Regions from separate parts of the Exiguobacterium sp. UBA6282 genome, predicted to be linked through region 1. Evidence: riboswitches for the same ligand, from Rfam matches in the RefSeq annotation. Region 1 holds a riboswitch; each other region holds the start of a gene.
The links. Region 1 has a riboswitch for S-adenosylmethionine ahead of B2751_RS10555 (methionine ABC transporter ATP-binding protein). Riboswitches for the same ligand answer to the same signal wherever they lie in the genome.
Positions count from the first base shown of each region.

Region 1 (4,438 bases):
AAGCGCAACTCGTTGGGGTCGTCACCGTTGTCTGCTCCGAGCTGGACAAGATGCGACATCGAGCCAATTTATTTGCGATGTACGTCACTCCAAGCATCAGAAAACAGCAGGTCGGACGGCAATTGGTACAAGAGGCATTACGGGCATTAGAGGAGCGTCCTTGGATCGAGCAGGTTCATCTCTCGGTCGTTCGGACGAATGAAGCCGCTAAAGCCTTGTATCGGTCGCTTGGCTTCGAATCGTACGCGATTGAACCGCGGGCGTTGAAAATCGATGGTACCTATCATGATGAAGAACTCATGTGGTATCGGTTCTAACACAAAACGACCGAAATTCAATGAGAGATGATCTCTTTTGAATTCCGGTCGTTTTTAAAATCAGTTTGCCCAATTTGGTTTGCTGAAACCTTTGAATGATTTTTCGATGACTGTGTTGAAGGCATCGGATTCGACAGCTGTCTTCAGGTCTTTTGCGACTTGTGAGTCTGCATCTTTCGTTTGGACAGCAATGAGGTTCCGGTATTGCTCGTCCATCGTCTCAAGTGCTAGCGCATCGAGTAAATCGAATTTCGCAGCAAGCGCGAAGTTCCCTGGAACTGCTGAGACATCAACGCTTTCGATGGCACGTGGCAGTTGCGCTGCTTCAAGCGGCTTGATGACGAGTTTCTTCGGATTTTTGACGATATCTTTCTCTGAGACGGTCAGTGGATCGACATCTGGCTTCAGTTCGATCCAGCCTTGTTCTGCCAAGAGGTTCAGCGCGCGTGCCTGGTTCGTTGGATCGTTCGGTGTCGCGACTTCAGCGCCCGTCTTGACGTCGTCAAGTGTCTTCGCCGTTTTACTATATAGTCCCATCGGTGCCGTCGGGACAGTGATGAGTCCTTTAAGGTCGAGGTTCTTTTCTTTAGAGAACGTCTTCAGGTAAATCGAGTGTTGGAACAAGTTAGCATCGATATTGCCGCTACCGAGTGCGATGTTCGGTTGGATATAATCGCTGAACTCGACGATTTCGACTTTATAGCCTTTCTTTTCGAGTTGCGGTTGAATCGCTTGTTTGACCATGTCACTATAAGGACCGCTTGTCGCCCCAATTTTGATCGTCTTGTCTTTTTCATCAGCACTGCTGTCTCCGCATCCTGCGAGGATTCCTGCACCGAGTAAGGCTGTAGCTAAAAAGGCATATCGTTTTTTCATGATTCAACTCTCCCTTTATATGTATGATTAGCGCTTGTCTGTTTTTCGCGCCAGTTGATTGCCAAGTGCTTGAATGCTTTGGACGATGACGATGAGGACGACGATCGTCACGATCATGATGAGATTATCATAGCGATAATAGCCGAAGCGGATTGCAAGGTCACCGACACCTCCACCGCCGACGATCCCAGCCATCGCCGAGAAGCCGATCAAACTGATCGTCGTTAGCGTGATGCCCTGAATGATGCCAGGGAGTGCTTCTGGTAAAAGGATACTGACGATGATCCGTAACGGTTTCGCTCCGCACGCTTCCGCTGCTTCGATCAAACCAGGTGGAATCTCACGCAGTGATGTTTCGACGAGTCGTGCGAGAAACGGAATCGCTGCGACACTGAGGCTGACGGATGCTGCTGTCGGACCAATCGTATTATCAAGCAAGAATTTCGTTAATGGAATGAGGGCAACAAGCAAGATGATGAACGGCAAGGAGCGGACGATGTTGACGACGAAGTCAAGGACACGTCGGACGGCAATGTTTTGAAAGAATAAACCGCGGTCGGTGACGAACAGGAGAATCCCGAGTGGAATCCCGACGACCAATGCGAAGGCAAGCGAAATGCCAACCATCCACGCCGTCTCACCAAGTGCCTTCAACAACTCGGGTAACATCGTTTGTATACGATCAAGCCACATCCTGAATCACCTCGAGTGTATGAAGTTCCGCCGCAAGCCAGTCGAGGGCAGGTGCGATTTGATCGGAGGATCCCGTCAAGCTGACGATTAGGACACCAAAAGCGACGTCTTGGATGTAATCGACTTTTCCGTGCAGGATGCTGACCGAGATATCGTATCGACGGATGGCTTCCGACAACGTACTTTCACCGGTCTTCTCGCCCGTGAACTGCAGGCGGATGATTTTTCCCGGTGTCGCTTGCAAAATGCGTTCCGGTAGTTCGATCTGGAGTGCCGTGTCGACGTAATGTTGTGTCACCGGATGTTTGGCTTGACTGAACAAATCGTATGTAGAGGCGACTTCGACGACTTCCCCTTGAGACATGACCGCGACACGATGGCAAATCTGTTTGACGACATCGATCTCATGCGTGATGAGGACGATCGTCAATCCAAGTCGTTCATTCAAACCTTTCAACAAATCTAAAATCTGCAGCGTCGTGACCGGATCAAGGGCAGAGGTCGCTTCGTCACATAACAAGACGGTTGGATCATTCGCGAGTGCCCGGGCAATCCCAACGCGCTGTTTCTGTCCGCCGCTCAACTGACTCGGGAAGTTCGTCTCGAATCCTTCGAGTCCGACGAGCGAGACGAGTTCACGGATCCGTTCCGGAAAATCTGCTCGTTTGACGCCAGCAGCTTTCAGTGCGAAAGCAATGTTATCTGCGACATTACGCGACTGGATCAATTGGAAATGCTGAAAGATCATTCCTGTCCGCAAGCGAAGTTGACGCAAATCTGCTTTTGACATTCCGCCGAGCGAGACACCGTCGACCTTTACCGTTCCTTGTGTCGGATGCTCGAGACCGTTGATCAGACGAAGCAACGTACTCTTACCGGCACCGGATTCACCGATGATCCCAAAGATTTCTCCTTTTTGAATCGTCAAATCGACATCTCGTAATGCAAAAATCGGGGTCCGGTCTCGGACGAACCGTTTCGTAATCTGTTTGAATTCAATCATCTGCTCATCTCCTTGTACAAAAAAAGTCGCTTTTTCCTAGTAGCAGAGCAACCAGAAAAAAGCGACGAAAGTGTAAGATTTCGTAACTTATCTCTCAGAATGAATCCATTCTGTAGGATGTGGCACCGTTCCTGATAGGTGGTTGCCGGACGTCGTTGGGCCTAATCCCTCGGTCGCTCTCGATAAGTAGTTATGCTGTTGGGATTTACTTTAACGGAAATGATTCCCATCTGTCAAATGTTTTTTCAGAATTATTCCGCAACAGGTGTCCGGAACAGGTTGAGCGTTCCGATTCGCCCGACGGCTTCTTCTAGACGTTCGACGTCAGCAATTAAGCTGATCCGTACGTAGCCTTCGCCGTATTCGCCGAAGAATGATCCAGGAGTAACGGCGACGTATGCTTCATCAAGCAGATGATCCGTGAAGCTTTGGGACGTGTATCCTTCAGGCACCGGAAGCCAGACGAAGAAGGAACCGCCCGGTCGTGGTCCGCTCCAACCGATTGCATCGAGTTTCGCGAACAAGGCATTACGTCGTGTTTCGTATAAGCTACTTAACTCACGGACACATGTTTGGTCACTCATCAGGGCAACGGTCGCTGCATGTTGGATCGGTGTGAAGGCACTGACGTAGAGATGTTCCTGATACGTCTCGATGCTTGAGATGACGGACGGATTTCCGATCGCGAAAGCGATTCGGAAGCCAGACATGTTGAAGCGTTTCGAGAGTGAGAACAACTCGATTCCGACATCTTTCGCCCCTTCCGTCTGCAAGAAGCTTCGTGTGGGACCATCAAAGCTGATGCCACCGTAGGCTAAATCATGGACGACACAAATATCATGGGCATCCGCGAAGGCAACTGTCTGTTCGAAGGCTTCTGCTGTCGCTGTCGCACCTGTCGGATTACTCGGGTAATTGAGGAACAACATCCGGGCGCGCTCGACATCTGTCGTATCAAGTAAATCGTAATCCGGCAGGAAGTTATTTTTCTCAAGCAATGGAAGTGTAATCGGGTAAGCACCAGCAAGTGCTGCTCCAGACAGGTAATCCGGATACCCCGGATCCGGGACGATGACACCTTCTCCAGGATTGACGATCGTTTGTGGTAAGGCAACGATTCCGGCTTTACTACCGAGAAGAATTGCGACCTCGGTTGCCGGATCGATCGTGACGCCGAATTCGTTCGCATAAAAGCTCGCGACGGCGTGCTTTAGAAAATCATGTCCACGAAATGGTGGATATTGAAGGTTTGTTGGCTCATCGATCGCCTGTTTCAAGGCGTCGAGAATATGTACGGGCGTGGTTTGATCGGGTGTTCCTTGACCAAGGGTAATGACATCATGTCCGGCAGCTTTCACAGCACCGATCCGGTTCGCAAGTTCAGCGAAAACGGGAGCAGGAAGCCGATCGATGGCGATGGATGGAGCGAAATGTTTCATGGATGTGTGCCTCCTTCGTAGTATTGTCGTCAAGGATAACGAATATTCAGTCAAAAGAAAAGAACTTTTTTGAAATTCAAAAAAATCGTCCAATAAACAGGTACAGATAT
Region 1 is NZ_DJUM01000038.1:70,881-75,318, forward strand. It holds gene B2751_RS10540 (GNAT family N-acetyltransferase) at 1-317, shown strand, start outside; gene B2751_RS10545 (MetQ/NlpA family ABC transporter substrate-binding protein) at 378-1,193, opposite strand; gene B2751_RS10550 (methionine ABC transporter permease) at 1,221-1,886, opposite strand; gene B2751_RS10555 (methionine ABC transporter ATP-binding protein) at 1,876-2,889, opposite strand; SAM riboswitch class I at 2,974-3,078, opposite strand; gene B2751_RS10560 (aminotransferase class I/II-fold pyridoxal phosphate-dependent enzyme) at 3,141-4,328, opposite strand.

Region 2 (4,438 bases), on a different contig from region 1:
TTCAGGTGGTACGTTCGCCGGAACAGCGGACTTCTTAAAACAACGTCTCGGTACAAAAGCAGCGATCGTCGAACCGGAAGGCTCCGTCTTAAACGGTGGTCCAGCCGGTCCGCATAAGACAGAAGGTATTGGAACAGCAAAATGGCCAAGTCTCGTGCCACGTGAGCTCGTTGATGAGATTCATACGATTTCTGACCGCGATGCGTTTGATGCGGTCCATACACTTGCTGCTCGCGAAGGATTACTCGTCGGTAGTTCAGCAGGTGCAGCGCTCGTTGCTGCGCTTGATATCGCGAAGCGTCACCCCGGCAGTACGATCGTCACCGTCTTCGCAGACAGTGCCGAACGCTATTTAAGCCAACAAATCTTTGAAAAGGTGGACGAAACTCATGCGTAAGAAGACAGCATTGATTCATGGAGGAACAGGTGTCGACCGGGCAACAGGAGCCGTCACACCTCCGATCTATCAAACAAGCACATACAAGCAAGATAAAATCGGTCAACTCAAAGACGGATACGAATACTCACGGACAGCGAATCCAACACGGACGAGCATCGAACGATTGATTGCGGATCTTGAAGGTGGCGCACGTGGTTTTGCCTTCGGTTCTGGGATGGCAGCGATTCATGCCGTCTTCCACTTGCTTGAGTCTGGCGACCACATCGTCATGACAGATGATGTCTACGGTGGTACGTTCCGCTTGATGCAACGCGTCTTACCGAAGTTCAACATTCAAGTGACATTCGTCGATACGACGGACCTTGCAGCAACGGAAGCAGCGATCCAAGACAACACGAAGATCGTCTACGTCGAAACACCGACGAACCCGTTGTTGAAAGTAACGGACATCGCAGCGATCGCAACGATCGCCAAACGTCACGATCTTAAACTCGTCGTCGACAACACGTTCGCGACACCATATCATCAACAACCACTCGCGCTCGGTGCAGACATCGTCTTGCACAGTGCGACGAAATACATCGGCGGACACTCGGACGTCGTCGCTGGACTTGTCGTCGTCAAAGATGATGCGCTCGGCGAAGAGATGCACTTCATCCAAAACTCGACAGGCGGCGTGCTTGGACCGCAAGACAGCTTCTTGCTCGTCCGTGGTCTTCGTACACTCGGTATCCGGATGGATGCGATCGAAGAGACAGCCCATGATCTCGTTGCGTTCTTGCAAGCGCAAGACATCGTCTCGAACATCTTCTACCCAGGACTTGCATCGCATCCTGGTCACGACATCCAAGCGAAACAAGCGACTGGATTTGGTGGGATGATCAGCTTTGATGTCGGTTCAGCAGCGAACGCAGAAAAACTCGTCGAGGCGACACATTTCTTCACACTTGCTGAGAGTCTTGGTGCCGTCGAGAGCCTGATTTCCGTTCCGGCACGGATGACGCACGCGTCGATCCCAGCAGAACGTCGGGCAGAACTCGGCATCACGGACGGTCTCGTTCGGATTTCAGTTGGACTTGAGGATGCGGAAGATTTGAAAGAAGACTTAACACGTGCTTTCACGTTCCTCGAAAAAGTTTCTGAAAAAACTGTTTGACAACAAAAATAACCCCTGCTAATATTCAGAATATATTCTACAAACTTAATACCGAAACTCTTATCGAGAGTGGTGGAGGGACTGGCCCGATGAAACCCGGCAACCGCGGATCTAATCCGAAGTGGTGCTAATTCCAGCAGACAAAAGTCTGGGAGATGAGAGCAAATGGTTTTGTGTACTGAAAAGTGCGCGCGTTTGCTCTAAAACGCGCGCACTTTTTTTATTTTAGGAGGGACAGTTGTGATTCGTTTACAAGACGTAGGAAAGATTTATCGCTCAAAGCGCGGAGCGGTCGAAGCCGTCGCGAATGTCGATCTGACAATCGAGCGCGGTGAAATTTTTGGAATAATCGGTTATTCCGGAGCAGGGAAATCGACCTTGATCCGATTGTTGAATATGCTCGAAGCACCAACGAGTGGTTCGATTCAAATCGATGGTGTCGAAATGACATCACTGAAACCAAAAGAATTACGAGGCGTCCGCAAGAATGTCTCGATGGTCTTCCAGCACTTCAACTTACTCTGGTCACGGACTGTTGAAGAAAACATCATGTTCCCACTCGAACTCGGTGGCTTCCCGAAGGCTCGCCGTAAGGAACGAGTTGCGGAACTGATTCAACTCGTTGGTTTGGATGGACGTGAAAAAGCCTATCCGTCGCAATTATCGGGTGGTCAAAAGCAACGTGTCGGTATCGCTCGGGCACTCGCATCGAACCCGGACGTTCTCTTATGTGACGAGGCAACAAGTGCACTCGATCCGAAGACGACGGACTCGATTCTTGAGTTACTCGTCGACATCAATGAAAAATTAAAACTGACGATCGTCTTGATCACACACGAGATGCACGTCATTCAAAAAATCTGTCACCGGGTCGCCGTCATGGAGGCCGGTAAAATCGTCGAACAAGGACCGGTCGCAGAAGTCTTCCGTCATCCGAAGCAAGCGATGACGAAGGAATTCGTCAAACAATTGACGTCGCCATCGGAAAACGAGTTGACGTTCGCGAAACTCCGCGAACGCTACCCAACCGGAAAAATCGTTCAGTTGACGTTCGTCGGATCGACGGCGGAAAGTCCGATCCTCGCGGAAGTCATGAAGGATTCACCCGTCCTGTTCAATATCATCGGGGGAAACGTCGGTCAATCACAGGAAGGGGCGCTCGGTACACTGTTCATTCAGTTAATCGGGGAAACAGAAGCAACACAAGCGGTCATCACGAAGCTTCAAGCCAGTGATGTTGAAGTGGAGGTGGATCACCGATGATTTCATTCTTTGACAACCTAGACTGGGACATGGTGTGGGAAGCGACAGGCAGTACGATCTATATGACGGCAGTCGCTGGTCTTTCGACATTCATTCTCGGTTTGATCATTGGTTTATTATTGTTTGCGACAAATGAAGAATTGTTGTTCAAAAATCGGGCGTTTTATTCGATCTTGAGCTTGATCGTTAACGTCTTCCGTTCGATTCCGTTCATCATCTTACTGATCTTATTGATTCCATTTACGAAAGCAGTCGTCGGTTCGTTCCTCGGACCAACAGCAGCATTACCGGCACTGATTTTAGGAGCCGCACCGTTCTACGGTCGGATGGTTGAACTCGCACTTCGCGAAGTCGATAAAGGTGTCATCGAGGCAGCTGAATCGATGGGCGCGACGAAGTTCCAAATCATCTACAAAGTCTTAATCCCAGAAGCATTGCCTGCTATCGTTTCTGGTATCACGGTTACACTCGTTGCACTTGTCGGTTACACGGCAATGGCCGGAGTAGTCGGCGGAGGTGGACTCGGGGACATGGCCTTCATCGAAGGATTCCAGCGTTCTCAAAACGATGTCATCGTCATTGCGACACTCTTAATCTTAGCGATCGTCTTCGTCATCCAAATCATTGGGGACTTACTGATCCGAGCAATCGATAAACGTTAATTCAAATTTTATTCATATTGGAGGAATCATTCATGAAAGTTTGGAAAAAATTCGTAGGTACTGCCGCTGTATCCGTCTTAGCAATCAGTCTTGCTGCTTGTGGCGAAAAATCATCAGGAAGCGACGACAAGACACTCGTCATCGGTGCTTCGAACGTACCGCACGCTCAGATCCTCGAACACGTCAAAAAGGAATATGAAGCAAAAGGCTACAAGCTTGAAATCAAGAAGTTCCAAGATTACGTGCTTCCGAACAAAGCGCTCGCTGAAAAAGAACTCGACGCGAACTACTTCCAGCACGTACCGTATCTCGAGCAACAAGAGAAAGAAAACAAATCGTATAAGTTTGCGAACGCAGGTGGCGTCCACGTTGAGCCACTCGGTATCTACTCGAAGAAATACAAGTCACTTGATAAGTTACCAAACGGTGCAACGATCTTAACGAGCTCAAACGTCGCGGAACGCGGTCGTGTCTTGACGTTCCTTCAAAACGAAGGATTAATCAAACTCAAAGACGGTAAAACGACAGACGCGCAACTCGGTGACATCGCGGAGAACCCGAAGAAACTCAAGTTCAAGACGAACATCGAAGCATCGCTTCTTCCGCAAGCTTACAAGAACAATGAAGGCGACGCCGTCCTCATCAACACGAACTATGCGATCGATAACGGTTTGAACCCGTTGAAAGACGCGATCGCGTCAGAAGATGAGTCTTCACCATACGTCAACATCATCGTCACACGTGACGGCGATGAGAAAGACAAACGTGTCACAGCACTTCTTGACGTGCTGCACGAGAAGAAAAACCAAGATTGGATTCTCGACAAGTACAAAGGTGCGGTCGTTCCAGTCAGCAAATAAGTTCACCGAAGCCGGCATCCTTCCTATATAATGGAAGGATGCTTTTCATTTGTCTGAAACAGGGGTTAGGGGGAATCATATGCAACGCATACGTCAA
Region 2 is NZ_DJUM01000024.1:10,387-14,824, forward strand. It holds gene B2751_RS07765 (PLP-dependent cysteine synthase family protein) at 1-397, shown strand, start outside; gene B2751_RS07770 (bifunctional cystathionine gamma-lyase/homocysteine desulfhydrase) at 390-1,556, shown strand; SAM riboswitch class I at 1,614-1,718, shown strand; gene B2751_RS07775 (methionine ABC transporter ATP-binding protein) at 1,797-2,819, shown strand; gene B2751_RS07780 (methionine ABC transporter permease) at 2,816-3,481, shown strand; gene B2751_RS07785 (MetQ/NlpA family ABC transporter substrate-binding protein) at 3,514-4,341, shown strand; gene B2751_RS07790 (MDR family MFS transporter) at 4,421-4,438, shown strand, end outside.
Region 2: linked by a shared signal. The riboswitch ahead of B2751_RS07775 (methionine ABC transporter ATP-binding protein) and the one ahead of B2751_RS10555 (methionine ABC transporter ATP-binding protein) in region 1 are both predicted to bind S-adenosylmethionine.

Region 3 (4,438 bases), on a different contig from region 1:
GCCTTCAACGATTTGGAACTTCATCGGTGTTTGCGGCGCTTCTTCACCAACTGGGCAAAACAAGTCATCAATCACACACGCATCAGCTGGGCAAAGTTCGAATCCTTCCGACGTATCGACTCGGACCGCATAGACGAATTTTCCACCCACGAACTCACACCGCGTGATGTACGGTTCTGGTGCTTGGATGTACTCTTGAATCAACGTGATGCCATCGACTGGTTCGTCGAATGTCGAACCATCGAGATAAGCTTCAAGTGCTTCAATCGAATGGAATAACTGGACGCCGAGACCTTTCCCGGCACGGTTATGTTTCGTGATGAATGACGAAACACCGATTTCTTTTGCTGCTTGTACGATTTGATCACGTCCGACAGCAGCTGTTGTCTTTGGTACACGAATCCCAGCCTTACGCAATGCCGTGTATTGATTGACTTTGCTGACTTCAAGACGGAGCGCACGCGTTCCGTTAAAGACAGTCCGGTCATGCTCTTCTAACCAAGCGAGGACCCCTTCCGTCAACTCTGGCGCATAACGATGCCCCCGCGTATGCGAAGACGCACTCATACGACTGTAAAAGACACCTTCTGGCGGCAGTTCATCTAACGGTACGATTCCTTCATTCAAGTGCCACTGCTCGTACGGCAACTTGAGTTCTTCGAGACGTTTGATGAGATGATCCGTCCATTCTTGGTTTTCGTGGAGAATATGAATTTTTGTCATGATTGTTGACCTACCTTTCGTTTCGCTTCGACCAGTGGCATTACGTCACGGGCAAAGCGTTCCATTTCTTCGAGTTGTGGTGAGAATTGTAACAAGAGCAACGTGACACCAACGGCTTCGAACGCTAGAATCCGTTCGGCAATCTGTTCTGGTGTTCCGATCAAGTTCGGTCGCAGACCACGGTTCGAGACGGAATAATCATTTCGCTCGACCTGTTGTTCGAGTTGCGATTTACTGATGAAATCTTGATAACCGGCATAACCGGCGCTGTCTTCCTTGACGTCCGTGATGCGTTGCCACTCAAGAAGCGCTTCTTCTTCCGTATCCCGGCAAATGATGTAGGCAGCAAGACCGAAGCTCTCAAGCGGTGCGTGTCCCGTCGCTTCCCGGCGTATTTTCATGTCATTGATTTTATGAGCTACTTCTTCAACAGTGCCTCCATGCATGACGTAGGCATCACAATGTTCGACGATCGTCCGTTTTCCGGCTTCACTCTCTCCACCAGCGTAGAGCTTAATTCCCGGACGCTGGACGGGTTTCGGATGGAGTTCTGCCTGTTCGATCGTGTAGTGATTGCCGGAGAAGCTGTACGGTGACGCATCTGCCCATAGTCCTTTCATGACCGTGACGAACTCTTCCGTCCGGGCATAGCGTTCATCATGTGCAGTAAAAATACCGTTGTATTGTTTTGCTTCTTCTGCCCACCAGGCCGAGACGACATTGAGCGTAAATCGTCCTCCACTCAACTGATCGATGTTTGCCGCCATCTTCGCCGTCGTCGCCGGATTATGGAACCCGGGACGAACCGCTGTCATGATTTCAAGACGTTCTGTTGTTGCAGCAATCGCCGCTGCCGTTGTCCATGCCTCAAGACTCGGTTCCTTGATGCCTTTGATATCGTTCAAGTTCAATTCCGCAATTAACGTCGTCGAGAAGCCGATGCGTTCAGCTGTTTGTGCGACTTGTTTCGCATAATCGAATGTCGCTGGCATCTGTTCATCCTCGACGTTACGTAACCATCCCCCAAAAATCGGTAACCAAAAACCATACTCCACTCCATCGTCCCCCTTATCATAAAAAAACGCTCTTTTCGAAGTTCGAAAAGAGCGACGGTATCTTGTCCTGTCCGCTCTTATCTTCAGAAGGTATTCCTTCCTGGAAGTAGCACCTTCCGCCATAGCGGGGTTGCTGAAGTGTCTTCGGGCCAGTCCCTCGACTTCTCTAGATAAGATGTGTTGCATTCATCGTACAGAATTCATTGAACTAAAGCAACCATTAAACCGTCTTTTCCTATCGGATTTATTCCAAAGAAAAATCCCGACGTAGTGTCGGGATTCGGAATTAGTATGGTGCGACGAAATCTGATGTTTGCTCTGGCGCCTGCTCCCCACGAATACGATCGTAGAATTTGGCAAGCGTGACACTGAAGTATGGTCCGACCCATAGGACAGCAAGACCAAGCGTAACGATAACAAGCAACGCCCAACCGATAAACGATAAGAAGAGCAAGAATGCTTCCATCTTGTGTCCATCCATGAGTTGCCGTGAGCGTGTAATTGCCTCGAGAATACCGATTGACGGCTCATCCCGAAGGATGTAGTACGTCAACAAGTAAGAGAATGACTTGATGATACCAGGGATGATTAAGAGTAACGTCCAGAGCGCGATAAAGATGAATTGAACAATGGCCAGCCCCACCACTTTCAGGAACATACCATATGGCTCAAACAAATCCGTCACTTTCGTTTCTTCGCCACGAGCAATCGACATGGCAATCCATGTCCAACCGACTCCTACTGGAATCAATAAAATCGACACCAATAATACAACGAGATCTATACTACTAGACGGCTCATCGATATCCGATCCAAATAAATTAGGAACACCCTGAATAATACTAAACAGCAGAAAAGCTAGGACTGCAAATCCCCAACGACCGCTGAGCGACTCCTTCGCTGCTTTCTTTAATTGAGATGACATGAGTAAGGTCCTCCTTGAAAAATAAGTTCTCACCTTACTCTACGGCTTAAAACTTCTAATGTTTCACTCTTTTTTCAATAATTTCCCGTCTCGTTGCTGGTTGAGCCAAGCACGCTCAAGTTGTCGTCCACATGTTAGAACGAACGTTGAACATCGAAGCGCTCCATCACAAACCAAATGTCATGTTTTTTATCTATGTACGCTGATATATCTCCACAGCCGGATCCCGTTGCTTGTATTTCGCGACGATGACGATCAGGACCGTGATGATCACAAGCAGGAACCAAGAAGACAACTTTCCGAGATCAACGACTTCCCATCCTCTTTCCTGATGTGGATAGACCCACCCTTTAAAGAACGTCACGATATTCTCAGCAATCCAAATAAAGAACGCGATCAGTAAAAAAGACAGGACGAGCGGCATCCGGTAGATCGTCTGCTCGATCGTAAAATGAACCCATGACTTATAGAAGACAAGGACGACGAGGACCATCAATAGCCAGCGTGCATCGAAGATCCAGTGGTGGGTGAAGAAGTTGAGATAGACGAGACTGCCTACGCTGATCGCAAGCCAAGGTGGTGGGAATGCTGTGAAGCGTAAATGAAATCTTCGGAACGCTTGACAGACATAACTTGCGACACTTGCATACATGAATCCTGCATACAAGGGAACACCAGCCACTTTCGTTAGAGCCTGTTCCGGATAACTCCAAGACCCAACGTTCACTTTGAACAGTTCAAGTGCTAGACCAATCACGTGAAAGAGTAAGATCAGTTTGAACTCTTCCAGCGTTTCATAACGCGTGACAAGTAAGACGATTTGGACGAGAAGACACCATAGCAACAGGAGATCGTATCGAGCGATCGGTTCAGCAGGAAGATAACGTGAAAGAGCAAGCGCTGCGAAAATCATGACGGGAAAGACGCAACAGACGGCTTCTATGTATGTAAAACGAATCAGGTGTCGGATCGCTTTCATCCTGTCATCTCCTTTTTTCTTCAGTATACGTTTCTCTTTCGACCTTCCCCTCCTTCTTAAGATGGAAAAAACGGAAAATTTCGTCTTTCTTCTTCTACTTTCCTCATGATACAGTTAACGAATCAATTATTTTTAAGAAATGAGGTGTTAGACATGACGCGTCATCGTGCTTCCTGGTTATTACGCGCTACGTTAAAGTGGGGACTCTTCCTACTCGGTTTATTTTTACTCGCTCTCGGCTCATCGATGATGATCACTGCTGAACTCGGTGTCTCGACGTGGGATGTATTGCATCTCGGTCTCCAAAAGAAAACACCACTGTCCGTCGGAACGATTATTTTGCTCGTTGGTCTATTACTCGTGTTCGTTAAGTACACATTAGACCGCGTCACACCACAAATTGGAACACTCGTCAACGCGATTTTCGTCGGTGTCTTCATGAATCTTGTCCTTAATTCTCATCTCTTACCCTCTTTTGAGTCGATTTGGTTGAATACGATCTGGTTGATTTTCGGCATCTTCATCATCGGCATGGGGGCAGGTCTTTATGTTGCTGTCGGATATGGAGCCGGTCCACGCGATGGGTTGACGCTGACACTTGCAGAGCGATTTGGAACGTCGATTCGTCTGATGCGGACGATCATGGAGGTCACGGCATGCGGCATTGGCTGGTTGCTCGGTGGTCCTGTTTTCTTCGGTACAATCCTCTCGATTTTCTTAATCGGACCATTCCTACAATTTTGGTTGTTCTATTTC
Region 3 is NZ_DJUM01000055.1:20,941-25,378, forward strand. It holds gene B2751_RS14655 (ATP-grasp domain-containing protein) at 1-723, opposite strand, end outside; gene B2751_RS14660 (LLM class flavin-dependent oxidoreductase) at 720-1,778, opposite strand; SAM riboswitch class I at 1,853-1,955, opposite strand; gene B2751_RS14665 (DUF975 family protein) at 2,065-2,703, opposite strand; gene B2751_RS14670 (DUF817 domain-containing protein) at 2,897-3,682, opposite strand; gene B2751_RS14675 (YczE/YyaS/YitT family protein) at 3,836-4,438, shown strand, end outside.
Region 3: linked by a shared signal. The riboswitch ahead of B2751_RS14660 (LLM class flavin-dependent oxidoreductase) and the one ahead of B2751_RS10555 (methionine ABC transporter ATP-binding protein) in region 1 are both predicted to bind S-adenosylmethionine.